3 regions of the Undibacterium sp. FW305-107 genome follow, and region 2 is predicted to be linked to each of the others. Evidence: predicted binding sites of a transcription regulator. Region 2 holds the regulator's gene; each other region holds the start of a gene.
The links. The regulator LexA, encoded in region 2, represses DNA repair genes until DNA is damaged. The targets are predictions, from matches to a motif close to ACTGTATNNNNATACAGT.
Positions count from the first base shown of each region.

Region 1: the regulator LexA is predicted to act here: its motif matches at 3,648-3,665, upstream of imuA (translesion DNA synthesis-associated protein ImuA).
Region 3: the regulator LexA is predicted to act here: its motif matches at 8,023-8,040, upstream of recA (recombinase RecA).

Region 1 covers NZ_JBYTAV010000005.1:176,012-185,974, reverse strand. Annotated here, with positions in the region: gene AC3WQT_RS12815 (Pls/PosA family non-ribosomal peptide synthetase) at 1-407, shown strand, start outside; gene AC3WQT_RS12810 (AI-2E family transporter) at 647-1,903, shown strand; gene AC3WQT_RS12805 (winged helix-turn-helix transcriptional regulator) at 1,948-2,466, opposite strand; gene AC3WQT_RS12800 (nuclear transport factor 2 family protein) at 2,532-3,020, shown strand; gene AC3WQT_RS12795 (hypothetical protein) at 3,198-3,425, opposite strand; gene imuA (translesion DNA synthesis-associated protein ImuA) at 3,675-4,403, shown strand; gene AC3WQT_RS12785 (Y-family DNA polymerase) at 4,348-5,859, shown strand; gene AC3WQT_RS12780 (error-prone DNA polymerase) at 5,878-9,042, shown strand; gene AC3WQT_RS12775 (ABC transporter ATP-binding protein) at 9,084-9,963, opposite strand, start outside.
Region 2 covers NZ_JBYTAV010000018.1:27,111-37,073, reverse strand. Annotated here, with positions in the region: gene tig (trigger factor) at 1-1,065, shown strand, start outside; gene clpP (ATP-dependent Clp endopeptidase proteolytic subunit ClpP) at 1,083-1,709, shown strand; gene clpX (ATP-dependent Clp protease ATP-binding subunit ClpX) at 1,977-3,242, shown strand; gene lon (endopeptidase La) at 3,481-5,901, shown strand; gene lexA (transcriptional repressor LexA) at 6,086-6,742, opposite strand; gene rpsF (30S ribosomal protein S6) at 7,008-7,376, shown strand; gene priB (primosomal replication protein N) at 7,405-7,704, shown strand; gene rpsR (30S ribosomal protein S18) at 7,714-7,998, shown strand; gene rplI (50S ribosomal protein L9) at 8,025-8,477, shown strand; gene AC3WQT_RS27395 (replicative DNA helicase) at 8,644-9,963, shown strand, end outside.
Region 3 covers NZ_JBYTAV010000007.1:336,497-346,459, forward strand. Annotated here, with positions in the region: gene AC3WQT_RS17590 (choice-of-anchor Q domain-containing protein) at 1-1,538, opposite strand, end outside; gene AC3WQT_RS17595 (diguanylate cyclase domain-containing protein) at 1,937-3,349, shown strand; gene AC3WQT_RS17600 (MBL fold metallo-hydrolase) at 3,671-4,540, opposite strand; gene AC3WQT_RS17605 (GlxA family transcriptional regulator) at 4,559-5,539, shown strand; gene AC3WQT_RS17610 (ABC transporter ATP-binding protein/permease) at 5,937-7,793, shown strand; gene recA (recombinase RecA) at 8,109-9,152, shown strand; gene recX (recombination regulator RecX) at 9,282-9,740, shown strand.

The sequences.
Region 1 (9,963 bases), on a different contig from region 2:
GCATCACCAATCTGTATGAAGGTATTGCGGTGCCGAATTTCATGCGTTATCTTCGTGGCACGCCGTGGCTGCCTTTGGTATTCAATCTGCTTGGTTGCAAAATCGGGCGTGGGGTGTACATGGATACGACAGATATTACCGAATTTGACTGTGTCAGCATCGGCGACTATAGCGAAATCAATGCCTTGGCCTGCCCGCAAACACATTTGTTTGAGGACAGAGTCATGAAAATTGATCATGTCAGTATTGGCGAGCGTGTGTACATGGGGCCACGCAGCTCGGTTTTGTATAGTGCCGTAGTAGCGAATGGTGCCAGTCTCGGTGCATTGACTCTGGTGATGAAGGGTGAATATATTCCCGCCAATTCCAGTTGGCATGGTTGCCCTGCTGCTATGACAGGCGCTTGATATGTTGATATGAACTGGTTTGCTCATCCACGGGATGGCAAGCCAGACCAGAGTTTGTTGATAAGGGCGGCTAATTTTAATATGGCCGCCCGTTATCCATGTCGTCGAATAAAAGAATTACGTGCGGGATAACGCACAGATGCCGTCGAGACAGTCTGTCATGATGAAACAGATCTTAAGCAAACATTAAGTAGATTCACTGAACTTGTGCAGGAATGGTACAAAACATAAGCGCTGACATGACAAAACTCCCAGAAAAATTTGCGCAAAAAACCACAACCCCAATGCCGAAAAAGACTATTCGCATTGAATTAGCGAAATCTACCATTGTAGCTATCGTTGCTGTGGTGTTAGGTTTTGCATTACTCTCGCAACTGGTTCCGGTCATTCTTGTATTGATCACTGCACTGATGCTGGTTGGCACTCTTAATCCGGCAGTTGACTGGCTTGAACATCATAAAATTCGCCGCTTTACCAGTATAGCGATCGTGTTCACTGTATTGATGATGGTCCTGGTCGCCTTAGCCGTTTTCACGGTACCGCCGTTTATTGCTCAAGTGGTTAGTCTGGTCGAGAAAGAGCCTGAATTGCGTGGACGCCTGATCAAATTTCTCGCTGCTTATCCCGTTACTGAATCTCTTGCGGACGGCTTGAGCCATATTCAATATGCTGCGCTCTTCAAATCCTACAGTAGCGAAGCAATGGCTTTTTCAAGAGGTTTCTTCGAGATTATTGCGTATGGTGCAGGTTCCTTCTTTCTTGCCTTGTACATCATGATAGACCGCGACCGCTTGCGCGGCGCATTGTTTGCAGTCATACCCCGCGCTCACCATATCAAGCTGGCACGCATCATGCTCAATCTTGAAACCATCGTTGGTGGTTACGTACGTGGGCAGGTTCTCACTTGCGCAATGATGACGGTCTTCCTCTTTATTCTGCTTACTGCCTGTGGCGTGCCGAATGCAATAGCAATTGCGGCGTTTGGTGGTATCGTGGACGTGCTCCCCTTTGTTGGTATCTTCCTCACCATGATACCTGCGGTGTTGGCGGCCCTGGCTGTCGGTGGTGTTGCCGCGACCGTAGTTTTCGTGCTGTTACTTTGCTATGAGGAATTTGAAAGCCGGATATTAATCCCCGTCGTCTATGGACGTGCGCTACGTTTGCCCTCTTCCATAGTGCTGTTCGCATTGATTGCAGGTGGTTCGCTGTATGGTATTGGAGGTGCACTGCTCGCGTTGCCGGTTGCGGCGACCTTGCTTATGCTGGTTGATGAGTTGAAAGTAGAATTGCCGGGTGAAAGTTTGCAACCCAGGGATTTGGCCGTACAAAGGGATGACATCGTCGGCGAGGCTGAATATCTGCGACGCACAGATGGCATGCCGGCGGAAGCAGCGGCAGGAATCGCGCTAGAAATTTCTGGCGATAGAAAACTCAGCGAAGAAGATAAAACAATGAAAGATTCAGTTCCGGCTGAGAATACGGTTGAAAATACTTAAGCTGGCGTAAATTGATCGTCCTTGACTTTGATGCCACACTATTTTTATTGACCCTTCTTAGGATATTTGGGCTGGCTCAACACTTGCCCCATTAATGCCGTACCTGGTGTTTCCCTGCCACCTGGGCCTGCTTCGAATCGTATATTTTCAAGCTGCAATTCTTCTTTGCACACAGCACATGCTGGTATGGCGCTGGTGATATGGCCACAGTGTTGATGACGTACAAGTAAAGGCTGCTGTCCTTCTGCTGTGCGCCATTTATCTCCCCAGGCAGTCAGAGCCAGTAATACTGGATACAAATCCCGTCCTTGCTGAGTAAGGCTATACCGCCATACACGCTTGTCCTGTTCATCGGTCCTGCGCTCAACGATGCCCTGCTCCATCATTTTTTTCAGTCGGGCTGTCAGAATATTGGATGCTACACCAAGATTGCGCTGAATATCATCAAAGCGCTCAAAACCCAGAAACAGATCGCGCAAAATCAGGAGTGACCACCACTCACCAATGACTTCCAGCGTGCGGGCAATCGAACAGGAAAAATCAGAAAAAGAGCTTCGCTCCATAATTTAGCTTGCTTGATGCAAGTTAACTGTTTACATTACTTGCATTATGCCAGTGAAAGTTAGCCATGTATGCTTATATCGTTGAGAATAAATTTCGCAAAACCTTTGCCGCTATCAACGCAGGCGATGTCAGTCTGATGCTTGATAGTCTGGCCACTGATTTTGCATATCGCTTTGAAGGAGATTCACCAATTTCTGGCTTACGTAATTCACGCGCATCCATGGCTTTGTGGTGGGAGCGCTTATTCCGCCTGTTCCCTGGCTTGCACTTTGAAGTAAAAGAAGTTGCTGTCATCGGACCACCGTGGGATACCCGTATCCATGCCGTGTTGGATTTTATTGTGCCGCACCAGCCAGATGGTCCCTACAAGAATATAGTGATGCAATTCATGCGCATGAGCTGGGGAAAGATCACCTACATCCATACACTGGAGGATACTCAGCGTTGCGGGCGTTATCTGGCATGGAGTGCCGCACAGGGATGTGACGAAGCATTGGCATCCCCTATTACTGATCAGTCCTGGCCTGGCCCCGGCCCTTTCCTGCGAGCTTAGAACTTGCACTTGGATATCAAGTGCTCAAATGCATATTTGCCAAAACCCTATCCCTCACAGAACCGGACTTGCTTGCAGCAAGCAAGTCCGTCCAATGTGATGGATATATTTGCTACCAAGAGTTATTCGTTCAATTGTGAGATGGTTTTACTAGCTCGCTTGAGCATGGCTCATTGTCTACCAATTAGCTTTGGACAAAATAATCAGCCATTTGCGGAACATCAGTATTTCCAGGTGCCCGGCCTGTATGCCTGTACTGCAATCGAGTACAGGATTTACATAATAAGAGCGCTGCCTGAAGTCGCGGCAGACAAAAATTTCACGGCGCCCCAGACGCATCAAAAATGATGTTGGGGCAAATTGCAGGCTGAAGCGTGTATCAAAGGACTGTTCGAGGTTTGCCATAATCAATCTCCATATCGGTTGGTATGTGATAGAGGAACGTTCGTCAAAACAGCCATGCGTTCATCCATGAAGCGAACTTTAACACAAAATACTGTATATGCAATCAGTATTATGTGACATTGTGGTTTTCTTATCTTCATACACTTCTACACAATCTCTTATCCCAGTCACGTAAGTCCAGCACATAAAATAAACTTTGAAGTCTTTCGCCATATTACATATACTGTATATTTAATCAGTATATGTAATATGACCCACGTTTCCTCACTTCCTCCTGAACGCATACACCCTGCATTGTGGCGTGCATCGCAGCTGGCGCGTTGTCAGGGTGGCTATCTGCCTAGTGGTTATGCTGAGCTCAATAACGAATTGCCAGGTAATGGCTGGCCGCAGGGGCAATTAACCGAAATTTTGCTGCCGCAGGTTGGCACTGCCGAACTCAGCTTGCTTAAGCCTGCCTTAAGTCAGCTTGATGGGCGCCCCATTGTTTTGTTGACGCCGCCTTATATACCGCAAGCATTGGCTTTTGCATGCACAGGTTTGCAATCATCGCAGTTGATATGGATACACTGCCAGAAGCATGTAGATGCCCTGTGGGCAGCAGAGCAGGTGCTGCGCAATAGCAGTTGTGGCGCGCTGTTGTTCTGGACATCCAGCATCCGTAGTGAAGCTTTGCGTCGTTTGCATCTGGCAGCACAAAGCTCGGAGACTTTATTCTTTTTGATGCGTGACATGCGGGCGGCACATCAAGCCTCTCCTGCCCCCTTGCGATTGAGTGTGCAAACCAGCCAATATGGCCTGGAACTAGGCATCCTCAAGCGCCGTGGCAGCCAGCGCGATGCGCCGCTGGCATTGCATGTCCCCGATCATCCTTATTTGTATGCCTATGCTCATCCATGCAAAGAAAAACTTGCGACAAACTATGGCAACCTGCCCTCCACTGTGGATAGCCGTTCACCTGCCTTTACTCCAGCTTGAGGTGTTTGTTACGCCCTTGTTTGCTCAGCAAGAGACGCAAGTCAGTGTGATTCTTCATCAAGGCCGGGTGACATCCATGTCTGAATCTGCCGATCAGGCTGGCATACGTCTGGGCATGCGCGCAGGGGGTGTGCAGATGCTGTCTGCCGATGCTGATTACTATCAGCGTGACCATAATAAAGAAAAGCTGGCGCTGCAGGCAGTGGCAACTGCGCTGCTGCAATACTCACCACAAGTCTGTCTGGCAGAAGACGATTGCATACTGGTTGATATCAGTGCCAGCCTGAGCCTGTTTGGTGGTATACGCGCTTTGCGTAAACGCGTGCAAGAAAGCATGCGCATTCTGGGCTATACAGCTACAACTGGCATTGCTCCCGTTGCCAGGGCTGCGTGGTTATTGGCCAAGCAGGCATCGCGCAAACTACCCAGAGGACAGCATGTTTTTAAACTGCAAAGATTGAGCCAGCGTCTGGACAGGCTACCAGTCAAGTTACTTACTGCAGCTGAGCCTTTGACTGAATTATTGCAGGGCATAGCCTGCTATAGCCTGCGGGATTTGCGGCAATTACCCCGCCCTGGCCTGCAGAGGCGTTGCGGCAAAGCTTTACTCATAGAGCTGGATCAAGCTTATGGTGAGCAAGCCGAAGTACACGAATGGTATCTGGCGGCACCAGAATTCAAAGTCAAAATGGAGTTGCCAGACCGTATAGAGCTTGCAGAATCACTTCTTATTTTTGCCCGCAGTCTGCTGGCCCAGTTACTGGGATGGCTGGCAGCACAGCAACTGGCAGTTACGCATATACACATGGAGTTATTGCATGAACGTGGCCGTCAGGCCATCCCACCGACCATGTTTGACCTGCAACTGGCACAAGCATGCTGGCAAGAGTCGCATCTGCTGAGTTTGTTTAAAGAGAAACTCAGCCAGCTCAAACTACATAGTGCCGTCATCGGCATGCTGCTGGAGGTAAAACAGACTATCTTGCGCGAAGCACAAAGCTATACCTTGTTCCCCGAACCTGGTGGACAAGCAAATGAACATAAGCGCTTGCTTGAACTCCTGGTCGCCCGTCTGGGCGAAGATAATGTCTTGCAGCCAGCACCACAAGCAGACCATAGGGCTGATATTGCCAATCACTGGATTTCTGTCATCAAGAAAGCTCCGCCACCTTGCCCTGCTCACGCTTTGGCAGCTTATGCCTTGCGCCCTAACTGGTTGCTACCGCAGCCGCTGGCGCTGGACATCCACGAGCATCGCCCTTATTACGGCTCAGAACTCAAACTTGTTTCTCCGGCTGAGCGTATAGAAGCAGGCTGGTGGAATGAGCAGATACAAACCCGGGATTACTACATCGCTGTCGATAAGCGCCATGTGCGTTACTGGATTTATCGCGAGCGCGCCAATGATCCCGACAGTGAAGAACCTGTCTGGTTCTTGCACGGCATTTTTGGATAGTATTTTGGATAGATCAGCATGAATACCTTCCTGCCCGAATATGCCGAATTATTTTGCATGAGCAATTTCAGCTTCCTGCATGGCGCATCACATTCAGAAGAACTGGTGGCGCGTGCGATTAAACTGGATTATCGCGCCCTGGCCATTACCGATGAATGCTCCTTTGCTGGCTTGGCAAGAGCATATACAGCAGCAAAAAATACCGGCTTGCATCTCATCGTCGGCGCCCACTTCAGACTGGAAGATGTAGAAGCACCTGAAAATAATGTGCATCTGATTGCTCTTGCACAAAATCGTGAAGGCTATGGCAATTTATCTGAAATGATCACTCTTGGCAGATGCCGGGCAACCAAGGGTAGTTACTTATTGACGCCCAAAGATTTCGTCACGCCACCGCCAGGTTTGGAACACTTGTCTGGCTTGCCAGATTGTCTGTTGATACTGGTGCCAATCTACCCTGCAGAAAGTGAACTACTACTGAAACAAGCGAAATGGTTGAAGCAAAACTTCCCTGGTCGCGCCTGGATAGGTTTGAATTTACTGATGCAAATTGCAGATGAATATCAGAAACAGCAAATTGATACAGTAGCTGAAGCAGTGCAATTACCCGTCGTTGCCATTGGTCAGGTCACCATGCATGTACGTTCACGCAAGCCCTTGCAGGATACGATGACTGCCATACGCCTGTGCCAGCCCATCACTGAGTGTGGTTATACCCTGGCGATGAATGCAGAGCAGCATCTACGCTCCCGCTTGCGGCTGGCGACGATCTATCCGCTGCATACCCTGGCCGAAACAGTGAAAATCGCGGATCTGTGCAGCTTTTCATTGAATGAATTGCGCTATGAGTACCCACATGAACTGGTGCCTAAAGGATATACACCAGCCAGTTATTTGCATGAACAGGTATATAAAGGTGCAGCATTACGATATCCGCAAGGTTTGCCTTTATCTGTCACACATAAAATAGAACATGAACTACTTCTGATTAATGAACTCGCTTATGAGCCTTATTTTTTAACGGTATTCGATATCGTTAAGTTTGCAAGAGAAAAAAGGATACTTTGCCAGGGGCGCGGCTCGGCAGCCAATTCTGTCGTTTGTTATTGCCTGCATATTACCGAAGTCAATCCAGAGACACATACCCTGTTGTTTGAGCGCTTCCTGTCCAAGGAGAGAGGTGAGCCGCCCGACATCGATGTCGATTTTGAACATCAGCGTCGCGAAGAAGTCATGCAGTATATTTATGAAAAATATGGACGTGATCGTGCTGCCATAGCTGCTGCTGTACACACTTACCACCCGCGCGGCGCCTTGCGTGATGTGGGAAAAGCCCTGGGCGTAGACCTGGCCATCGTCGATGCCGTGGCAAAATCACATCGCTGGTTTGATAGCAAGCAAGAATTATTCAAGCGATTCACTGAATGCGGCCTGGACATCAATTCTCCTATCGCCCAGCAATGGGCCTTGTTGACAGGTAAATTACTGCGTTTCCCGCGTCATCTATCCCAGCACAGCGGTGGCTTTGTCATCGCACGCGGCAAATTATCCAGGCTGGTGCCGATAGAAAATGCGGCAATGAAAAATCGTAATGTGATTCAATGGGATAAGGATGACCTTGAATCTTTGGGCCTGCTCAAGGTTGATGTGTTGGCCCTGGGCATGCTGTCGGCATTACGGCGGGCTTTTGATTTGATGGCTAGCTTGCCAGGCAAACCTAAGTGCATGCAGGATGTGCCACGTGAAGATCCACTGACTTATGACATGATCTGCAAGGCGGATACCATTGGTGTGTTCCAGATAGAATCCCGGGCGCAGATGAGTATGTTGCCGCGCTTGAGACCCAGAGAATTCTATGATCTGGTAATACAGATTGCCATTGTGCGGCCCGGCCCTATACAAGGTGGTATGGTGCACCCTTATTTACAAAGGCGTCAGGGCAAGCAACCTGTAGAAATGCACAAAAATCCGGGTATGCGGGCAGCGTTGCAACGCACTCTAGGGATACCTATTTTCCAGGAGCAGGTCATGCAAATCGCTATGCATGCGGCAGACTTTACGGCAGGAGAAGCGGATGGTTTGCGCCGTGCAATGGCAGCCTGGAAACGGAAAGGCGGCCTGGAAGGCTATGAAACCAGGATAGTAGAGACCATGGTCAAGAATGGTTATGAGCGTGATTTTGCACAAGGTATCTATGAGCAAATGAAGGGATTTGGTGATTATGGCTTTCCTGAAAGTCATTCAGCCAGCTTCGCCATCCTCGCGTATTTCAGTAGCTGGATCAAACGTCATGAGCCTGCAGTGTTTTTATGCTCGCTATTGAATTCTCAACCATTAGGTTTTTACTCGCCTTCGCAATTGATACAGGATGCCCGCCGTCATGATGTGCAAGTCAGCGCCATTGACGTGACTTGCAGTGACTGGGACTCTTCACTTGAGGCAGAGACGCAGTTCAATAAATTTACCGAGACCATGCAGCCCACCGTGCGCATGGGTTTCTCCTTATTGTATGGCATGTCCGAGGAAGCTGCCTTGCGTATCATGCAGGCGCGCCAGCAACAGACTTTTATTGATGTGCATGATCTGGCAAAGCGCGCGCAACTGAGCCAGCATGATTTGCATGTACTGGCTGCCGGCAATGCATTGTCAGGTCTGGCTGGACATAGAAGGCAGGCGTTGTGGCAGGCAGTAGGCGCAATGCCTGATAAGGATTTGTTGCGCGTCACCAAGGTACAGGAACAAATGCCGCAACTGAAAGCACCTTCAGAAGCTCAGGAGATTTATAGTGATTACCACGCGACCGGATTCAGCCTGCAGCGTCATCCCCTGGCTTTGTTGCGGCCACAGTTGCTGGCCAAACGCTTCTTGCCTGCAGAAATGCTGAATACCTTTCAGCAAGGGCAATTTGCGCGCGGCTGTGGCCTGGTCACGGTAAGACAAAGACCACAGACAGCCAAAGGCGTCATCTTTATCACCATAGAAGATGAAACCGGCCCGGTGAATGTCATCATCTGGCCAAATGTACTGGAAAAACAGCGTAGTGAAGTATTGAGTGCACCACTGCTGGGCGTATATGGTATATGGCAATGCGAAGCCGAAGTCAGGCATCTGGTTGCCAAACGCCTGGTGGATATGTCACATCTTCTGGGACAACTGGAAGTGGGTAGCAGGAACTTTTGTTAAGCTCCTTCTCACCTCTTCCCTGCTCTGCAAAGACGCAATAATTACTCTTGATTATCCTCAGGCAAAGTCAGGCGACCGGTGTGATAATCATATTCATAAACCTCGCCATAGCGCCCCCATTCTATGGCGACTTCGAGTACGCGTTTTGCTTCGTCAGACTTCAAAAACTCTTCCAGCAAATCTATTAGCGGTTGTTCAGACAGGCTGCCACTCGCTTCCGATTCCAGATTACGGCGTATATGTGCTGCCAATGGAACATGGGTCAGCAATTGCTGGCCAAACAATTCCTGCTTTTGCGCCTGCTCTACTTCTACATATTTTTTACCCAGCGGCGTCAACATGATGTCGCCTTTTTCCAGCACGGCGAAGCCCAACAGGCTTAAGGCCTCATAAGTCGGGAATAATTCTTCATCCGACAATTCAGCCTCTTCTGCCAGTTGCGGCAAATCGGCACGGCCGTTGAATGGGGCTTCTGCCAACAAATCGAGAATACCTTCGATGCGGCTGACATCCGTCTCAGGCAAGCGATAGCCCAAGTGGCGCGTATTGGGCGTATCTGCCGCAGCCTCATGCGTCGCGCGCATGGTCATCAAGCCATATACTTCATCAATCAAGGCACGGACTTCAAGCGAATCCACATCACGCGGCCTGGGCAGGTCTATCTTGATTTCGCATCTGACCGAGCCCGGGTCACTGGATAAAATAATGATGCGGTCTGCCATCATGACGGCTTCTTCAATATTATGAGAAACGATGAGGATACCCTTGGTGGATATGCGGTCATCTTCCCACAGCTCCAACATGTCATTACGCAGGGTTTCACCTGTCAACACATCCAGGGCAGAAAAAGCTTCATCCATGAGCAGCACATCAGGATTGGTAACCAGTGCCCTGGCTATACCCACACGCTGTTTCATGCCA
Region 2 (9,963 bases):
TCTGGATCAGACGTGGCCGAAGGCAGCCTGGCATTCGATGCAACTTTTGAAGTGTATCCAGAAATCACAGTCGGTGATTTGTCTGTTGCTGAAGTAGAGCAAGTCAAATCGGATGTGACTGACGCTGAAATCGATAAAACTATCGATATCCTGCGCAAGCAACGCGTACATTTCCACGTTAAAGGCGAGCAGGGCGCGCATGGTGACGGTGGTGCAGACCAGTCCGCACAAAATGGCGACCGCGCTACAGTAGATTTCGTAGGCAAGATCGACGGCGTCGAATTTGCTGGTGGCAAAGCTGATGGTTTTGCATTTGTGCTGGGCGAAGGCCGCATGTTGCCTGAGTTTGAAACAGCAACTATCGGTTTGAAAGTTGGCGAATCCAAGACTTTCCCATTGGCTTTCCCTGAAGACTACCATGGCAAGGATGTAGCCGGTAAGACTGCAGAATTCACCATCACTTTGACAAAGCTGGAATGGGCACACCTGCCTGAAGTAGATTCCGAATTTGCCAAAATGCTGGGCGTAGAAGATGGTGATCTGGTCAAGATGCGTACAGACATCAAGGAAAATCTGGAGCGTGAAGTACGTGGCCGTGTTAAATCCAAGACCAAAGAAAGCGTCATGGATGCACTGGTTAAAACGGTTGAATTCGATGTGCCTAAAACTCTGGTTGCCCAAGACAGCGAGCGCCTGGCGGAAATGACACGTCAAGACATGGCGCAACGCGGCATGAACGTCAATGACGTACCATTCCCTGCTGATCTGTTCAATGCACAAGCCGAGCGTCGCGTTCGTCTGGGTTTGATCCTGGCTGAACTGGTCAAAGCTAACAGCTTGCAAGCAACTACTGAACAAATCAAAGCGCAAGTTGAAGATTTCGCTCAAAGCTATGAAGACCCACAGCAAGTCGTTAAATATTATTTCAGCGACCGCAACCGTCTGGCTGAAGTTGAAGCCCTTGTATTAGAAGAAAACGTCGTTAACTATGTGTTGGGTAAAGCGAAAGTAACAGACAAAGTTCTGCCTTTCGACGAATTGATGGGTAACAACGCACAAGCGTAACAAATAAAGGAAAACACATGACAGGCATCATCCGTAATTCGGCACTGGACACAAACATGCTGGGCATGGTGCCTATGGTGATTGAGCAAAGTGGTAGAGGTGAGCGTGCATACGACATCTATTCCCGTTTGCTCAAGGAGCGTGTGATTTTCCTGGTTGGTCCAGTCAATGACCAGGCTGCTAATCTTATCGTTGCACAATTGCTGTTTTTGGAAAGTGAAAATCCTGATAAGGATATTTCACTTTACATCAACTCCCCGGGTGGTTCAGTTTCTGCAGGTATGGCGATTTTTGATACCATGCAGTTCATCAAGCCTGATGTGTCGACTTTATGTACAGGCCTGGCGGCATCCATGGGCGCCTTCTTGCTGGCTGCAGGTGCCAAAGGCAAGCGTTTTTCTTTGCCGAATTCCCGTATCATGATTCATCAACCTCTGGGCGGCGCTCAAGGTCAGGCATCTGATATTGAAATTCAGGCGCGTGAGATTCTGTATTTGCGTGAGCGCCTGAATGGCATACTGGCAGAAAAAACCGGCCGTAGCCTGGAGCAAATTGCTAAAGATACAGATCGTGATAATTTCATGTCAGCAGATGCTGCTGCGGAATATGGTCTGATCGACAAAGTGCTGGCACATCGCGCTTAAGTCACTTAACCACGTAGCTTGTCAAAAAAGAACGCCTGTTCCTTGATGGTCCGGGCGTTTTTTTATTCTGTTCTATAATGTCTCATTGCTCCCCATAGTTGCATATTGATGTCATGACGAAAGCCGTTTTTGCAGGTAATATGCAAGTCCAAGAAGCTGAGGAAATTTGTGCTTAATTTGCGTGGGCGAAGCCTGAGTAAAATCCTGTCAAGCCGCGGCTTAATCACCAGTTTCATAGATTAATTTTGTTTATTTCATATACGTATCATGCCCGATAAAAAATCCTCCAGCGGAGAAAAGTTGCTCTATTGCTCGTTTTGCGGCAAGAGTCAGCATGAGGTTAAAAAATTAATAGCAGGGCCATCCGTATTCATCTGCGACGAGTGTATCGATTTGTGCAATGACATCATTCGTGACGAAGTGTCCGAAATTGATAATATTGCCAGCGCGAAAACTGAATTGCCTACGCCGCAAGAAATCACTGATTTGCTGGACCAGTACGTCATTGGTCAGTTGGGTGCCAAGCGTATTCTGGCTGTAGCGGTGTACAACCATTACAAGCGCCTCAAGCATCTGGGTAAAAAGGACGATGTTGAACTGGCAAAGAGCAATATCTTGCTGGTAGGGCCAACCGGCTCCGGCAAGACCTTGCTGGCACAAACCCTGGCACGCATGTTGAATGTGCCTTTCGTGATCGCTGATGCGACTACACTGACAGAAGCAGGTTATGTCGGTGAGGATGTAGAAAACATCATTCAAAAATTGCTGCAAAATTGCAACTATGAAGTCGAGCGCGCGCAAAAAGGTATCGTTTATATTGATGAAATCGACAAGATTTCCCGTAAATCTGATAATCCTTCGATCACCCGTGACGTTTCCGGTGAAGGCGTACAGCAAGCATTGCTGAAGCTGGTTGAAGGTACGATGGCATCTGTGCCGCCTCAGGGTGGCCGCAAGCATCCTAACCAGGATTTCATCCAGATTGATACCACAAACATCATGTTCATCTGCGGTGGCGCGTTTGATGGCCTGGCCAAGATCATTTCCGACCGTTCAGAGCGCAGCGGCATAGGTTTTTCTGCCAGCGTCAAGAGCCAGGCAGAAAAGAGCGCCAGCGAAGTCATGCAGGATGCTGAGCCACAAGATTTGATCAAGTTCGGTCTCATTCCAGAATTGGTTGGCCGTCTGCCTGTGATTGCCACTTTGAATGAACTGGACGAGGCTGCCCTGATCCAGATTCTGGTTGAGCCAAAAAATGCCCTGATCAAGCAATATGCAAAACTGCTTGAGATGGAAGGTACTGAACTGGAAATTCGCCCGGCTGCCTTGCAGGCAATTGCCAAAAAAGCGATTATGCGTAAAACTGGTGCCCGTGGTTTGCGTTCCATCCTTGAGCATGCTTTGCTGGATGTCATGTATGACTTGCCTAGCCACCAGAATGTGGAAAAGGTCGTTATTGATGAAAGTACGATCACCAATGGTGCAAAACCCTTGTTGATTTACCATGAGCAACCAAAAGTTTCAGGTGCCTGATGGCATTGTTTGCCACGAAGTAAGAAAAATGGGGAGCTAACTCCCCATTTTTTATTTATTTTGCCTTGTTTTAATTTGATTCGAAGTACAATGGATTAACAAAACGATTCTGGCTTCAATCGTAAAGCTACCCGGAGAAGCTCTCTGAGTGGCTTTTTTTATTGTTTTTTTCCAGAATGGGCTTGTGTTTCCGCCCAGTGCGCCAACATTGTTAACCAGTATTTATGAAAGGTGCGCCATGACGACTACTCTGATTACCGAACAAACCCAATTGCCGTTGTTGCCACTGCGTGATGTCGTTGTATTCCCGCACATGGTAATCCCCCTGTTTGTGGGCCGCCCCAAATCCATTAAGGCTCTCGAGGCCGCCATGGACCAGGGCAAGAGCATCATGCTTGCTGCCCAGAAAGCTGCTGCCAAGGATGAACCTTCAGCAGATGACATTTACGAAATTGGCTGTATTGCCAATATTCTGCAAATGCTGAAATTGCCCGACGGTACCGTCAAGGTGCTGGTCGAAGGTGCGCAGCGTGCGCGCATCAGCAAGATACATGATTCTGAATCGCATTTCTTTGCTGATCTGACACCTATCGCCGTTGACGAAGGTGATGAGTCGGAAGTAGAGGCAATGCGCCGTACTATCGTTCAGCAATTTGACCAATACGTCAAACTGAACAAAAAAATCCCTCCTGAAATCCTGGCATCCCTGTCCGGCATTGATGATGCTGGTCGCCTGGCTGATACCATCGCCGCGCACCTGCCTTTGAAACTGGAGCAAAAACAAGTCATCCTGGAAATTTTCAGTGTGGCCAAACGTCTTGAACATTTGTTGGGTCAGCTCGAAGGTGAACTTGATATCCTGCAAGTTGAAAAACGTATTCGTGGCCGCGTCAAGCGCCAGATGGAAAAATCCCAGCGTGAGTATTACCTGAACGAACAAGTCAAGGCGATACAAAAAGAGTTGGGCGAGGGTGAAGAAGGCGCTGATATTGACGAGCTGGAGAAAAAAATCCTGGCCGCCAAGATGCCTAAAGAAGCCCGCGACAAAGCACAGAATGAGTTGAAAAAACTCAAAATGATGTCGCCTATGTCGGCAGAAGCTACTGTCGTGCGTAACTACATCGACACTATCGTCAATTTGCCATGGAAGAAAAAATCCAAGGTCAACAATGATTTGACGAATGCTGAAAAAGTGCTGGAAGACGAACACTTTGGCCTCGATAAGGTCAAGGAACGCATCCTGGAATATCTTGCAGTGCAACAGCGCGTCGACAAGCTCAAAGCACCTATCCTCTGTCTGGTAGGTCCTCCGGGCGTGGGTAAAACCTCGTTGGGGCAATCCATCGCCCGCGCAACAAACCGCAAGTTTGTGCGTATGGCCCTGGGTGGTGTGCGTGATGAGGCAGAAATTCGCGGTCATCGCCGTACTTACATAGGCTCCATGCCAGGCAAGATTTTGCAAAGCTTGTCCAAGGTTGGTGTGCGTAATCCTTTGTTCCTGCTGGATGAAGTGGACAAGATGGGAGCTGACTTCCGTGGCGACCCTTCATCTGCCTTGCTGGAGGTATTGGACCCTGAACAAAATCACACTTTCTCAGATCACTATATCGAAGTCGATTTCGATTTGTCCGACGTGATGTTTGTAGCGACATCCAATTCCTACAATATCCCGCCAGCTTTGCTGGACAGGATGGAGGTTATACGTCTGTCGGGTTACACCGAAGATGAAAAAACCAGCATTGCGCAACGTTATCTGCTGCCTAAACAAATCAAGAACAATGGTTTGAAAGAAGGCGAAATCACCGTGGCTGAAAGTGCAATACGCGACATTATTCGCTATTACACCCGTGAAGCCGGTGTGCGTTCGCTGGAAAGGGAAATCTCCAAGATTTGCCGCAAGGTCGTGAAAATGCTCTTGTTGAAAAAGACCGAGAAAAAAGCCACGGTCAATTCAAAAAATCTGGATAAATACCTGGGTGTACGTCGCTATGACTTTGGCGTTGCCGTTAAAGATAACCAGATTGGTCAGGTGGTCGGTCTGGCCTGGACTGAAGTGGGTGGCGATTTGCTGACCATAGAAGCCGTAGCCATGCCAGGTAAAGGTGGTGTCATCCGCACAGGTACATTGGGCGATGTCATGAAAGAATCCATCGAAGCAGCTCGCACAGTGGTACGCAGTCGCGCCAAGCGTCTGGGTATCAAGGCGGATGTGTTCGAGAAGAGCGACATCCATATCCACGTACCGGAAGGTGCAACACCGAAAGATGGTCCATCTGCCGGTATCGCCATGACAACTGCTTTGGTGTCAGTGTTTACTGGCATTCCAGTCCGTGCTGATGTTGCCATGACAGGTGAGATCACCTTGCGTGGTGAAGTATTGCCTATCGGTGGCTTGAAAGAGAAATTGCTGGCTGCTCACCGTGGTGGCATCAAGACAGTCTTGATACCTGAGGAAAATGCCAAGGATCTGGCTGAGATCCCGGACAATGTCAAAAACAAACTGGAAATCATCCCGGTCAGGTGGATAGACAAAGTCCTGGAAATCGCGCTGGAAACACAACCTGTTCCTTTGGTGGATGAGCCGGTACCAGTGGCTGCAGCGACACCTGCCACGGCACCAACTGAAACGCCTGCGGATACTACCGTGGTCAAGCACTAAATTGTTGGGCAATAAGTTGTCGAGCGCTAAATCTGTTGCTCTGAAATAAAAAACGTCCGGATATCCGGACGTTTTTTTTATGGTAGTTGCTTATCAGAACTTGCCAGTGGGCAGGTATTAATAAGTTTGAGATGCTGCCCGGGCATGATGCAAATGAGAGGGCTGAATCACGCCCGGGCTGATCTCAAACCCAGTTGCGCATGAGGCCAACAGCCAGACCTTCCAGCGCGAAATCTTCTTCAGTATCGCCAATCTTGATGACGGGGTAGTCCGGGTTTTCAGGCATCAGTTCTATCAGATTGCCAGTTTTCTTATAGCGCTTGACGGTCACATCATCACCGAGGCGGGCGACAACGATCTGGCCATTGCGTGCACTGTCGGCTTTTTTGACTGCCAGCAAGTCTCCATCAAGTATGCCAGCATCGCGCATGGACATGCCCCGCACCTTCAGCAAAAAGTCTGGCTTGGCAGAGAACAGGGCCGGATCTACGTTGTAAGTGGATTCTATATGTTCACTGGCTAGTATCGGCGAGCCGGCGGCAACGCGCCCAACCAGTGGCAGGGCCAGTTGCAATAGGGCGGGGTGAGGCAGTGCCAGTTGCTTGCCTGTGATATGGCTGGACAACTCAGATTCCAGCAGTCGTATGCCACGTGAAGTGCCCGCGGCAATTTCTATGACGCCTTTGCGTGCCAGGGCTTGCAGATGTTCTTCTGCAGCATTGGTTGAACGGAATCCCAATTCTGTCGCAATCTCGGCACGGGTAGGGGGAAAGCCCGTGTTTTGGATGGCGTCTTTAATCAGGTTCAGGATTTGCTCCTGGCGAGCGGTGAGTTTAAGCATGGCGTTTTCTAGTGTTAAGGTGCTGTATATACAAGCAGTCTGTATTTTTATACAGTAGAGCTGAATATGCAAGTCAAAATGCCTTCGATTAAGCATAAATGTGAAAAAAATACCGCACTTACTCAAAAGAACGGACTGAAAAATTGCCTAAGTCACTGATCCAATTGATCAATATGAAAAACTGGGTTATTATTGTCGGCTTTCCTCTTCCCGCACTCGTCTTGACGCCGAGGCGGGCTATTTTTATTGTCCACAAGGAGAATATATGCGTCATTATGAAATCGTATTTATCGTACATCCAGATCAGAGCGAGCAAGTTCCTGCAATGATCGAGCGCTACAAGGCAAGTGTTGTAGCCCGTGGTGGTCAAATCCATCGCGTTGAAGACTGGGGCCGTCGTCAATTGGCTTACATGATTCAAAAACTGGCAAAAGCACACTATGTTTGCTTGAACATCGAATGCGATGCTGAAACTCTGCTCGAGTTGGAAACAGCATTCAAATTCAATGATGCTGTCTTGCGTCACCTGACAGTCAAATTGAAAAAAGCAGAAACAACACCTTCTCCTATGATGAAAGCTGTTCAGAAAGAAGATGCTGCAAAAGCGCAACGTGTTGAAGCGCCTGCTGCTTAATAATTGACAAAGGTCGCGTAAAAAAATAGTGAATCAGCTGAAGCTCGTAGCCCGGATTGTGGAAAAAAGCGCATTGCGTTACACCCCGGCCGGTATCCCGATAGCTTCTGCTACCTTGATGCATAGTTCAGAAACTCGTGAGGCGAACACGGTTCGGCAGGTCGAGTTTGAAATTTCTGCGATGGCTGCTGGTGAAATATCCCAGCGTTTTACAGAAATTGCCCTGGAACAGACCATGGAATTCACTGGTTTTTTAGCGCGCAAAAATCGCAATAGCAAAAGTCTCGTTTTTCATATCACTGAATTCGGGACACATTTACTAGATTAGGAGCCAAAAATGGCATTCGGTAAAAAATTCGACAAAAGCAAATTGAAGCAAAAGCGCCAACAACAAAACCCTTTGTTCAAGCGCAAAAAATTCTGCCGCTTCACAGCAGCACATGTAGAAAAAGTTGACTACAAAGACATCGACACACTGAAAGATTTCGTGCAAGAAAACGGCAAAATCATGCCAGCACGTTTGACCGGTACAAAAGCGCTGTATCAACGTCAAGTTGACACTGCAATCAAACGTGCACGTTACCTCGCGTTGCTGCCATACACTGATTTGCACACAGCGTAATTGACGACAAGGTAAAGGAGAAAAATATGCAAGTTATTCTGTTGGATAAAGTCGTTAATCTCGGCAATCTGGGTGATGTAGTTCGCGTTAAAGACGGCTATGCACGTAACTTTTTGATTCCACAACGTATGGCTCGTCGTGCTACGACAGCTGCAGTTGCTGAATTCGAAGCAAAACGCGCTGAACTGGAAAAAGCAGCAGCAGCCAAATTGGCAGCAGCTCAAGCTCAAGGCGAAAAACTGTCCGGTCTGACCGTACAAATCACACAAAAATCTGGTGTTGATGGTCGTTTGTTTGGTTCCGTCACTAATGCTGATATTTCTGAAGCCCTGACTAAACAAGGTTTCGCAGTAGAAAAAGCACAAGTACGTTTGCCACAAGGTCCGTTGAAGATCGCTGGCGAGCACAGTGTTTCTGTTGCTTTGCACACTGACGTTGTTGTTGACGTTAATGTTGCAGTGGTAGGTGAACACGCTTAATTTGCTTTTTGCAAATTGCTGGAAAAAGCCGGGGAGACCCGGCTTTTTTCATGTTTGAGAGAAATTTTTCACTATTTATCCGTTTGTCACAAACTTGTCACAAACTCGCCAACTTCTCGTACTTTGAACGCTCTGGTCATTTGATTTAACGGTTATAATGCGCGCCATGAAAGCTGGTTCTGATCCTCAAATTGACGCTTTACGCGTTCCCCCTCATTCCATAGAAGCAGAGCAATCTGTTCTGGGTGGCCTATTGCTGGATAACGCAGCCTGGGACCGTATTGCCGATTTTATTGGTGAAGAAGATTTCTATCGTTATGACCACAGGATTATTTTCCAGTGCATGGTCAAACTGATCAATAGCTCTCGTCCAGCCGACGTTATCACCGTTTTTGAGGCGCTGACCAGTACGGGTAAGGCAGAAGATGCCGGTGGCCTGACATATCTGAATGCCCTCGCACAAAATACTCCTTCAGCTGCCAATATCCGTCGCTACGCAGAAATCGTCCGTGACCGTGGCGTATTGCGCAAACTGATTACCGTTGCAGATGAAATCTCCGGTAATGCCTTTAACCCCCAGGGTAAAGAAGTCAAGCAAATGCTGGACGAGGCTGAATCCAAGATTTTTGCGATTGCCGAAGAGGGTGCCCGTGGTGCCCAGGGTTTCCAGGCTATTCAGCCCTTGCTGACGCAAGTGGTTGAGCGCATTGATGAACTGTATAACCGCGATAATCAAAATGATATTACCGGCGTGCCTACCGGTTTTGCTGATCTGGACAAAATGACTTCGGGCTTGCAGCCTGGTGATCTGGTCATTGTTGCAGGTCGTCCATCCATGGGTAAGACAGCCTTCTCACTGAACATCGGTGAGAACGTCGCCATAGACAGCGGCTTGCCAGTTGCCGTGTTCTCCATGGAGATGGGTGGCGCCCAACTGGCGATGCGTATGCTGGGTTCGGTAGGGCGTCTGGATCAAAGCCGTCTGCGCGTTGGTAAGCTGACCGATGAAGACTGGCCGCGCCTGACACATGCCATTCAAAAGATGAATGAAGCGCAACTGTATATTGATGAAACGCCAGCGTTGAGTTCGATAGAATTGCGCGCGCGCTCCCGTCGTCTGGCACGTCAATGCGGCAAGCTGGGCCTGGTGATTGTCGATTACTTGCAATTGATGTCAGCCAACTCTGCCGGTGAAAACCGTGCGACCGAGATTTCCGAGATTTCCCGAAATCTGAAGGGCCTGGCAAAAGAACTGCATTGTCCTGTGATTGCCTTGTCCCAGTTGAACCGCTCTCTGGAGCAAAGACCGAATAAACGTCCCGTCATGTCTGACTTGCGCGAATCTGGTGCGATTGAACAGGATGCCGACGTCATCATGTTTATTTATCGTGATCAGGTGTATAACCCGGATTCTCCCGACAAGGGCACGGCAGAAATCATTATTGGTAAGCAGCGTAATGGTCCTATTGGCAGTGTCCGTCTGACT
Region 3 (9,963 bases), on a different contig from region 2:
TTGCGTATGCCTGCACCACTGCCAAAGCCTTCATCCATGATGTAGGCTTTATTTCCGGCTGGCCCGGTCATGGCGTTATACACGGTATTGTAGGCAAACCACATGTTTTGTGTGGTGGCGGTTGAGTTGATGCGTATCGGGTACAGCTTGGTGCCGGTGATGACATTGTTCCAGCTCTGGGCTTCATAAGTGCCCTTGTGCGTGCTGCCCTGGTCATTGAAATTGATGCCGTATTTCGCGGCGTTTTCCAGCCAGTTGTGATGTATGCGTATGCCGGTAAACCCCTGCCAGATGCCACCGTGAGGCAGCGTCACCGAGCCTGCACCGCCTTCATTATCATTGAACTGCACGGCTGAACCGCCAGTGATATTGTGTATCCAGTTATACGCTACTTCCCAGTTCTGTGCCGTGGTGTCTGCGTAGATGCCATGGTTTTGCAGTTCAGACGTGCCAGCAATATCATGGATGTTATTGCCCAGAACTTTGTTGCCGTTACCGTGACCAGAAATCCCTGCTGCATTGAGCGTGGCAGAGTTGCCTGCAATCCAGGGGCCAAGCTCATTGTTGACCACGCGCCATGGGCCTGCAGTGTATTGGAAATTGATAGGCGCAGCATCCCGGTTGGCACCACCCGCGATATCCATCCTTAAATTGGAAACCGAGATGAACTCGCCTGAAGAACCGGCAATGGCAGACCAGGGCCCGGCGATACCGCCTGATGCACCGGCTGGCGTCGTGTAGTGAACATCTTCTATGGCGTTGCCGTTGATGGGGCCAGGGTAGGCAGTGATATGTATCCACGCAGAAGGGCTGCCGTTTCTGGCATAGGTGCCGCTGCCGAAACGCATCCATGTTTTATCCTGGCCGTTGGTGTCGTGCCAGGCACCGCCACGTATCACGATCTGGTCCCCTGCCTGCATGGCAAAGTAGGCACCTTTCAAGGTGCTCATGTTTTGCAGCGAGCGCCAGGGCTTGGCAATATTGTTTGCCACCGCGCTGGTATCGGAGCCGGACAGTGAAACGAAAAGGATGCGCCCTGAACTTGGCGTGAAGCTATTGTCCGTATTCGACGATGCGCCGTTGGAGACGATTTTGATGGGTAGCGCTCCACCTGCAGGCGCGCCGGCAAGTGAACCTACCTGCACTGTTATTTGCTGCAAGCCTGTCCTGGCGCTTGATTTTGCGTTTCCCAGATAGCGGTAATTGGCAACTTCGTTGTCGCCTATGTAGACCTTGGTATTTGTTCCCAGGTCACTGGCGGCACCAAAATTTCTCCCAAAAATGGAAAGATAGGCACCCTGGTTGTTCTCGCCGCCTGTGGTCGGCCCGCTGAGTGTATCGGTGTACAAGACTTGCGGTGCCGGGCTGGTGCTGGTTACCGTTGCTTTTGCCGGGGCCGGAGCTGGCGGGCTTGATGTGAGTACCTGCGGAGCATTTGAACCAGCCCTGTCGTTTGCACCACCGCATGCAGATAGCAGCGTGACAATGCTGGCTTGCAGCAGCAAGGAAATCCATCCGGACTTGCGAATTTTATACATCACTTTGCCTTTTGTAAGAGTGTTTTCCGGAGGAATGCGCAGGGCGTTTTCATGTTGGAAAAATGCAAAGCAAATGCTGGCAGATTTAGCATTTATTCACAATCGTAATGAATTTTTGTTACCAAAATCTACAATTGGTAACCACGATTTTTATGGAATCCAGGATACTCAGAATCAGGAAATCGCAGAATGAAATCGCAATACCGATTTTCGGTTTGCTTGCGCTGGCTGAGGGCTCACTCGCTTATTGTCATTGATGAGATAGATATTAAAAATCCTTCAATATCAAGCCGCAATAATTAACAAAAAAAAGGATGAATCCGCCATATATTGAAAGAGACATCAATCAGAAATACTCTAAAATAAATGCAACGTATAAAGCTGTCAGGGATAGAAAAATGAAAAAAAATAAAAGACAGCTTGACCGCTTAGAGCGAATAATTGAAACACAATCACTTCTCGCCCAGGCAGATCTGGATCTTGTGGCGTTCATGCAACTTGTTGTAAATACACTGCAAGAACTCACAGAGGCCAAAGGTGCGGTAGTCGAACTGGTCGACGGCGACTACATGGTTTACCGCTCCGCCAGCGGTGCGATATCCCAGCATGTCGGTCTGCGCCTGCTGAGAGCGAATAGCTTGTCAGGCTTATGTGTCAGTAGCGCAAAAATTCTTCAATGTGATGATGCAGAAACCGATCCACGCGTTGATGCAAATGCCTGCCAAAAAGTGGGCGTTCGTTCAATGATTTGCACGCCACTTTTTGAACGTGGTCTGCCAGTTGGTGTCCTTAAAGTCATGTCGGAACAGGCGTATGGATTTGACGAAGAAGATTTGCAAACACTGGAATTGATGGGGTCAGCACTGGGGGCCGCTCTTGGAAAGCAGGTAGCTTTTGACGAAATGTTTCGTGTGCAGGCACAGCTACGTGCGAGTGAAGAAAGAATACGCACAATCCTGGAGCATGCTAACGACGCGGTGATATCAATCGACAATGCTGGTATTGTGACGCAATGGAACCGCTCTTCTGAATCCCTGTTCGGCTGGAGTTGTAGCGAGGCCATGGGCCGCAATATTGTGGACCTGATCGTGCCACCCGCTTTCAGAAGTTCTTTTGTCAATATCCTGACGCATTTAGATAAGCTTGGAAAAAAATCTACGACCGCAAGGCGCGAGCTTCTCGCTGTTGACCGGGACGGTAAAGAGCTTTCGGTCGAAGTAAGTTTGAACGTCAATCATATTGCGGGCCAATTCGAATTCACGGCTTTTTTGCACGACATTTCCGAGCGCAAAAAATGGGAATCCACACTGAATGAAATGGCCTTGTCAGATGGCCTGACCGGTCTCCCGAACCGCAGGCACTTTATGCAAGTACTGCATCAGGCGATAGTCCGGCAACTGCGGCAAAACAATGGCCTGGCTTTATTGTTCATGGATCTGAACGGGTTTAAAAAAATCAATGATACCAACGGCCATGACACGGGTGATGAAGTACTGAAAGAATTTGCAAAAAGAGTTTCTGGCTGCTTGCGTGGGAATGACATCATGGCCCGCCTTGGTGGGGATGAATTTGTGGTGCTTGCCGAAGGTGTACGGGTTTTGGAACATGCCCAGGTTCTTGCCCGGAAAATTGTCTCTGCACTGGAACTGCCCTTGCCCGGTTCAGCGATCATGATGTCAACCAGCATCGGCATCAGTATCTATGATTCCACGACGAACGCCGAGCAGTTCCTCAAAGAAGCCGACATCGCCATGTACAAAGCAAAACAGAGCGCATCCAGTCGCAGCGCCATTGCCGCATTTGTAGAGTAAAGCGCAGTTAGATCTTGTTGATGTGCAGACTGAAACAGCTTCATCCGGATCTGATCGGGCCAAGATTTGAAAAGCCGTATGACCTGGTGACAGCCGGATCAAACTGGCAGAGTCAAGGCAGCAAGAAAGTGAACAAGAAAAAGTGAACAAGAAAAAAAGAGAGGTCAAACTCGCCTCAAGCTGACCTTCAAAACATATGCAAACCATGGTGTCAGAATTTGATGCAAGCATCTGCTTATCATCCAGAGCAAACTAACAAAAACCAGTAATCTCCTCAATTGAAAATACTTGATTTGCTCACCAACTGATTAGCAATAGCTATCAGCCTGCCGAATTAATTTTCAGTGCTGTCAATGGCTGCAAGCATTGCGCGTGCCGATGAACTTCCGGTGCATTCAGTGGTCCGCCGTGTCCCATGTAAAAACGCTTACTGCCTGAAACCAGCATTTTTTTTAATTCAACAGATACAGTTTCTGGATTATCTTCGAATGGCGGGCGCATTGCATGAGCCGTCCTGATCAGCCCGCCAAGCAATACACCAGATGCAAGTAAATCTCCAACCATTGCATCCCCGGTATCTAGCTGGACTGAAACTGAACCTGCAGTGTGTCCAGGAGTGTGCCTGGCGGTGCCAGCTGCTCCAAAGCAGCTTAAGTCCTGTACTTCACCAGCTTGCAATAGAATGTCAGGCGTAAAGGGAAGGTAAGGCTGCAAAATTAAGCCTGTCTTTAGAAATATCCGGCCAAACCATCCAGTCGCGCAAAAAGTCATCTTCTTCTTTTGCTGGTAATAATCAAGATCCCCCTCATGCGCAAGAATCGGAGCACCTGACAATTCGCGCATCCGTGCAGCACTTCCCGCATGATCTACATGAGCATGGGTGATGACGATGAGTTTAATGTCGCCAAATGAAAGGCCACGTTTTTTTAGTGCACGCTCTATTTTTGATTCTGATCCTGGCAGACCAGCATCCACCAGAATGCAGCCAGTTTCACCAATAATGAGGTGACAATTAATCATCCCGAAGGGGGCAATGGCAATCCGAATAATTTGAGGCGAAATCATGGCGATACTTTCCTTGAAGATGAATGGTGTTCTGCCAGCTCCTGCTTTGCAGATAAACTTATTGTCTATCTTCTCCACCTTCACGTACCATGCGGATATCAGCTGTTTTATGGTCAATTTCGTCAAAATTACAGAATGCTCGTCATGACAGATTCAACATCCTTGCGGATAGCTATATTGGTGTACGAAGCCTGCATGGGGTCTCAGGTGTTTGGCATCACCGATGTCCTGAGGATAGGAATGGATCTTGGTCTGGGTATCAAGGCGCGCAAGAGGCCAGCGTTCGATATAGAGCTGATTGGTCTTGCGGGGAAAAGCATCAATATTGCTGGTGGAATTTCTATTGGAATTAAGCGACCTGCGGGTAAATACGATTTACTCGTTGTGCCGGGGCTTGAAATAAACCGCCATGTTGACTGGGACAGAAAACTGGCTTCTTTGTCACGCGAGCTTGCTTTCATCAAAAAGACTTTTGCTGCGGGAACTGCAGTTGCTTCCGCATGTGTCGGAGCATTCCTGCTGGGCGAAGCTGGTCTTTTAAATGGCCGCAAATCTACAACTGCCTGGCTGTTTGCCCCAGAGCTTGCCCGGCGGTATCCGGCGACCAGGCTACAGGCTGATGCTGTTTTTTTGGAGGACGGCGCAGTCATGACCACCGGCGCAGTCAGTTCATCGTTTGATCTTGCCATTCAGCTTATCAAGCGCACGCTGGGTGCTGACGTGGCAACTGCCACCGCACGGGTTGCCTTATTGCCCAACCAGCGTGCCAGCCAATCGCCATTTATCGATAGCGCTTTGATGCAGAGAGGTCTGCCCGCTTTTTCGCAACAATTGCAGCACTGGTTCAGTGATCGATTGACCGACGAGTGTGACCTTAATCGCCTGGCGCTCACTTTTCATATAAGTTCAAGTACTTTGCTGAGGCGGATCAAAGTCGAAACAGGGCAATCACCCCTAAGTATGCTGCAACTCGCACGGGTTGAAAAAGCAAAGCAGTTGTTGAACAGCACAAGCTGGAGCATCGCTCGTATTACTACAGAGGTTGGTTATTCTGATGTCAGCAGTTTCTCCCGCTTATTTACACGTCTTGTGGGCGAAACCCCCGCCAGGTACCGGCGGCGTTAGAATTTATGGGGTATTCGAGTCAATTATTGAATTGGCTGAAGGGCTATACCACTTTTTTCGGGGAGATAGTGGCTATACCAGCTCTGATCTTAAGATTGCAATTCCTTGATTAAAAAATTCCCCTGCCATTGCTTTTCCTATCGCAAGTTGAAAATATGAAGCATGCATGTCCCATCAACAGTCGGATTGACTTTATGGTTTCAAATTACTAATCACGTCTATTTGCATTCGACCGCAGTCAGACGTGCCATGTAGCACGGGTGGGACATATCGGTGCCTCGTATCGTCAATTTCTCAGTTTTTCATCCTGCCTTGCAGGATTATGTCTGTTTCCGCACAGAACGATATCGCGTCAGATCCCATACTGAAGAAAAGCCTATATCCACAGAATCTGATCATGACTATCTTAAGCGACACGCGCCCCAACGAGGAAACTGATGGTGTGCCCCCACCACCCAAGAGGCGTCGTACTGCCTTTCTCTCACTTTCTGCGTGGCGGCAATTCATTGATGTCGCCAAACCTTACTGGCTGGGCGAAGAATGGAAGAGAGCCTGGGTCCTCCTGGTGTTGCTGATCGTGTTAATGCTGTTTGAAACCAAGTTTGCAGTCATGCTGAACGATCAGGCCGGAGAAATGACGTCGGCACTTGCCGCTAAGGAAGGAGAGCGCTTTTGGGCATCCGTGCGAACCTGCCTGATGGTGCTAGCCTTTGCCGTGCCGACTTATGCGTTTTACTATTACATGCGTGACCTGTTCGCCAACCAGTGGCGACGCTGGCTCAGCGGGCGCTTTCTCGACGGCTATCTTAAAGACCGTAAATACTACGCACTCGGTGCCAATAGCGAACTCGACAATCCTGACCAGCGCATCAGCGAAGACATTAATACCTTTACAGGCAGGTCCATCAACTTCCTGCTCATTTTCCTGGGATCTGCCATGCAGTTGGTGGCGTTCAGCGCCGTGCTGTGGTCAATCTCCCACTTGCTGGTCGGCGTATTGGTGGTGTACGCCCTTATCGGTACTGGTGCAGCGCTGTATGCATTTGGCAACCCATTGATACACCTGAATTTTTGGCAACTACGGCGTGAGGCGGACTTCCGCTACAGCCTGATGCGTGTACGCGAAAATGCTGAATCGATTGCCTTCTACCGCGGCGAAGCGCAGGAGCGCGCGCATATAGACAGCAAGCTTCACCGCGTCATCCAGAACTACGACAAGCTGATCAAGAAACAGCGTTCTCTTAATCTGTACCAGCGCACGTTCAGTCAGCTGACTTTGGTGTTGCCAGTGGCGATACTTGCCCAGCAAGTCCTGTCAGGTGAGCTGGAGGTAGGGCGGGCTACGCAGGCGGTCGGTGCATTTGCTGCCGTACTCGGCGCAGTGGGCGTGATCGTTGAAAACTTCGAGAGCCTGAGCCGTTTTGTGGCGGGCGTAGGCCGGCTGCAGACATTGTCCGACCTGGTTTTACCGAAGACGAAATCCGAACCGACTGCAGAGGTCGAGCCCGTACGCATCCAGTTACGCCCAGGCACCCGGCTCGCACTGGAATCAGTCACACTGCATCCACCGCAATCACAACGCGTACTGATCAAGGAACTGAGCCTTGCATTGCAACCAGGTGAGGCACTGCTCATTACCGGCGACAGCGGCTGCGGCAAAAGCTCGCTATTACGGGCGATTGCCGGATTGTGGCACACCGGTAGCGGCCTCATCCATCATCCGCCGCTGGAAGATTTCTTTTTCCTGCCGCAGCAACCTTATTTGCAGATGGGTTCGCTGCGTAGCCAACTGATCTACCCTAGCGCTGACTCAGAACTAAGCGACGAACAGTTACTGGAGATTCTCGATCAAGTGTATCTGCCACAACTGGCTGAGCGTGTAGGCGGCCTGTCTGCGGTGCAGGACTGGGAAAAGCTACTGTCCGTCGGCGAGCAGCAACGCATGGCATTCGCCCGCATCCTGGTCCATGCACCTGGCATTGTCATTCTCGACGAAGCAACCAGCGCACTCGACAGTGCCAACGAATCAGCCCTGTACGCACGCCTGCGTGAGAGCGGCGTCACCTTGATCAGTATCGCCCACCGCCCCGCCGTGCTGAAGCACCACACTCATGTTCTGCACTTGCTAGGTGACGGCGCATGGAAGCTGCATGAGGCGAGTACTTACCAGTTTGATGCAGCAGTAGTCAATATGGTCAGTGTGAGCGATGAGACAGCACAGCCTTTGCCTTTGTTACAGGTTGCAGCAGCATAATTAGCGGGTGCAAGGTGCAAGGTGCAAGAGCGCAAGTGAGAGGTGCCGTCAGTTGAACGCGAGCGTGGAAACTGACAGTAACTTTATTCTTTTAATCAGATTTATCTATCGGCTGTCAAAATCGACTGCCGAGAAATTTTGCCAAATGAATAATAATTGGATGATTGCCAATACTTCGCTGTAAAATCCCCCGTTCAGCAATCAATGCAAAAAGTCGCTTGCATAAATCACTGTTTTTTTATACAGTACTGCAAATCGCAGGAAATTAAGCCTGTATTCCTTTTTCCACCCGCCGCTTATTGAATGAAAGAATGTATGGACGATAAGAAACCAGAAAATGCCTCAGAAAAAGCAAAGGCACTTGCAGCAGCGCTGGCACAGATAGAAAAGCAGTTTGGTAAAGGTTCGGTCATGCGTATGGCCGACGGTGAAGTGGTGGAAGAGGTGCAGGTTGTCTCTACTGGCTCTCTGGGGCTGGATATTGCGCTGGGCGTCGGTGGCTTGCCACGTGGCCGTGTTGTTGAGATTTATGGCCCTGAATCTTCTGGTAAAACCACATTGACGCTGCAGGCGATTGCTGAAATGCAAAAGCTGGGTGGTACTTGTGCGTTTATCGATGCTGAGCATGCGCTGGACGTTGGTTACGCTCAAAAACTGGGTGTGAATCTGTCTGATTTGCTGATTTCACAGCCTGATACAGGTGAGCAGGCACTGGAAATTACCGATGCGCTGGTGCGTTCAGGCAGTGTTGACCTGGTGGTTATTGACTCGGTCGCAGCTTTGACGCCACGTGCCGAGATTGAGGGCGACATGGGTGATTCCCTGCCTGGTCTGCAAGCACGTCTGATGTCTCAGGCTTTGCGTAAGCTGACAGGCAGTATCAAACGTACCAATACCCTGGTGATTTTTATTAACCAGATCCGTATGAAGATTGGCGTCATGTTTGGTAGCCCTGAGACGACGACAGGCGGTAATGCACTGAAGTTTTATGCTTCCGTACGTCTGGATATCCGCCGCACCGGTTCTATCAAGTCTGGTGATGAAGTGGTGGGTAATGAAACCAAGGTCAAGGTTGTCAAGAACAAGGTGGCACCGCCATTTAAAGAAGCGCACTTTGACATCATGTATGGCGAAGGCACTTCACGCGAAGGTGAGATTCTGGATCTGGCAGCCGACGCCAAGATCATAGAAAAAGCAGGCGCATGGTATAGCTATAACGGTGAGCGTATTGGCCAGGGTAAGGACAATGCACGTACTTATCTGAAAGAGCGTCCTGAACTGTCATTTGAAATTGAAAACAAAGTGCGTGAACATCTGGGCGTACCTTTGCTGATGCCATCAGCGGCGACGGCTGAGTAAGTTGAAACACTGAGTTGAAACACTGAGTTGAGGCACTAAGTTGTAGCACCAAGCTGCGACACTGTCAGCACCATAGTTTTGTATCATGCCGGTTGGTAGCTGCCAACCGGCATTTTTTGCTTTTAAAGTATGAAAAAACCTGCCATTAGTCTGAAAGCCCGTGCCCTGCGTTACTTATCCATGCGTGAGCATAGCCGCATGGAGCTGGAACGCAAGCTGGCACGCTATGTAGAAGAAGGCGACGACGTGGCTGCCGTGCTGGATTTTCTGGAGGCGGCCAAGTATTTGTCTGGCGAACGATTTTCTGAGTCGCTGGTGAACCGGCGGCAAGCTAGGTTTGGTAATAACCGTATTTTGGCGGAGCTGCAAAGCCATGGTCTGGATGCGCAGGATATAGAAAACGTCAAGGAAGACTTGAAAGAGTCTGAAGTAGAGAGAGCGGTTCAGGTCTTGCACAGGAAATTCCGGCATGCGCCGCAAGACCATCAGGAAAAAATGAAGCAGGCAGCGTTTTTGCAGCAGAGGGGGTTTTCAAGCCGGGCAACGCAGGCGGCGATGCGGGTGCCGCGGGATGAGGATGATGAATAATGTTTAAAATTCCAACATCCTCATCATTTCAATCATGTTGCCCCAGCGCAGGCTGGCCTCCGCGGCGTTGTTTAATTTTGTCTGTTCTTGACCCATGTTTGTTTTTGATCTGGTTGCGTGGACTTAAAAATCTTCAATAAGATCGCGGCAGATTTTGCTCTAAAAGTGTTAACACGATGGATTCCTGCCTGAGCAGGAATGACGGAGTGAGGGGATATCCTTG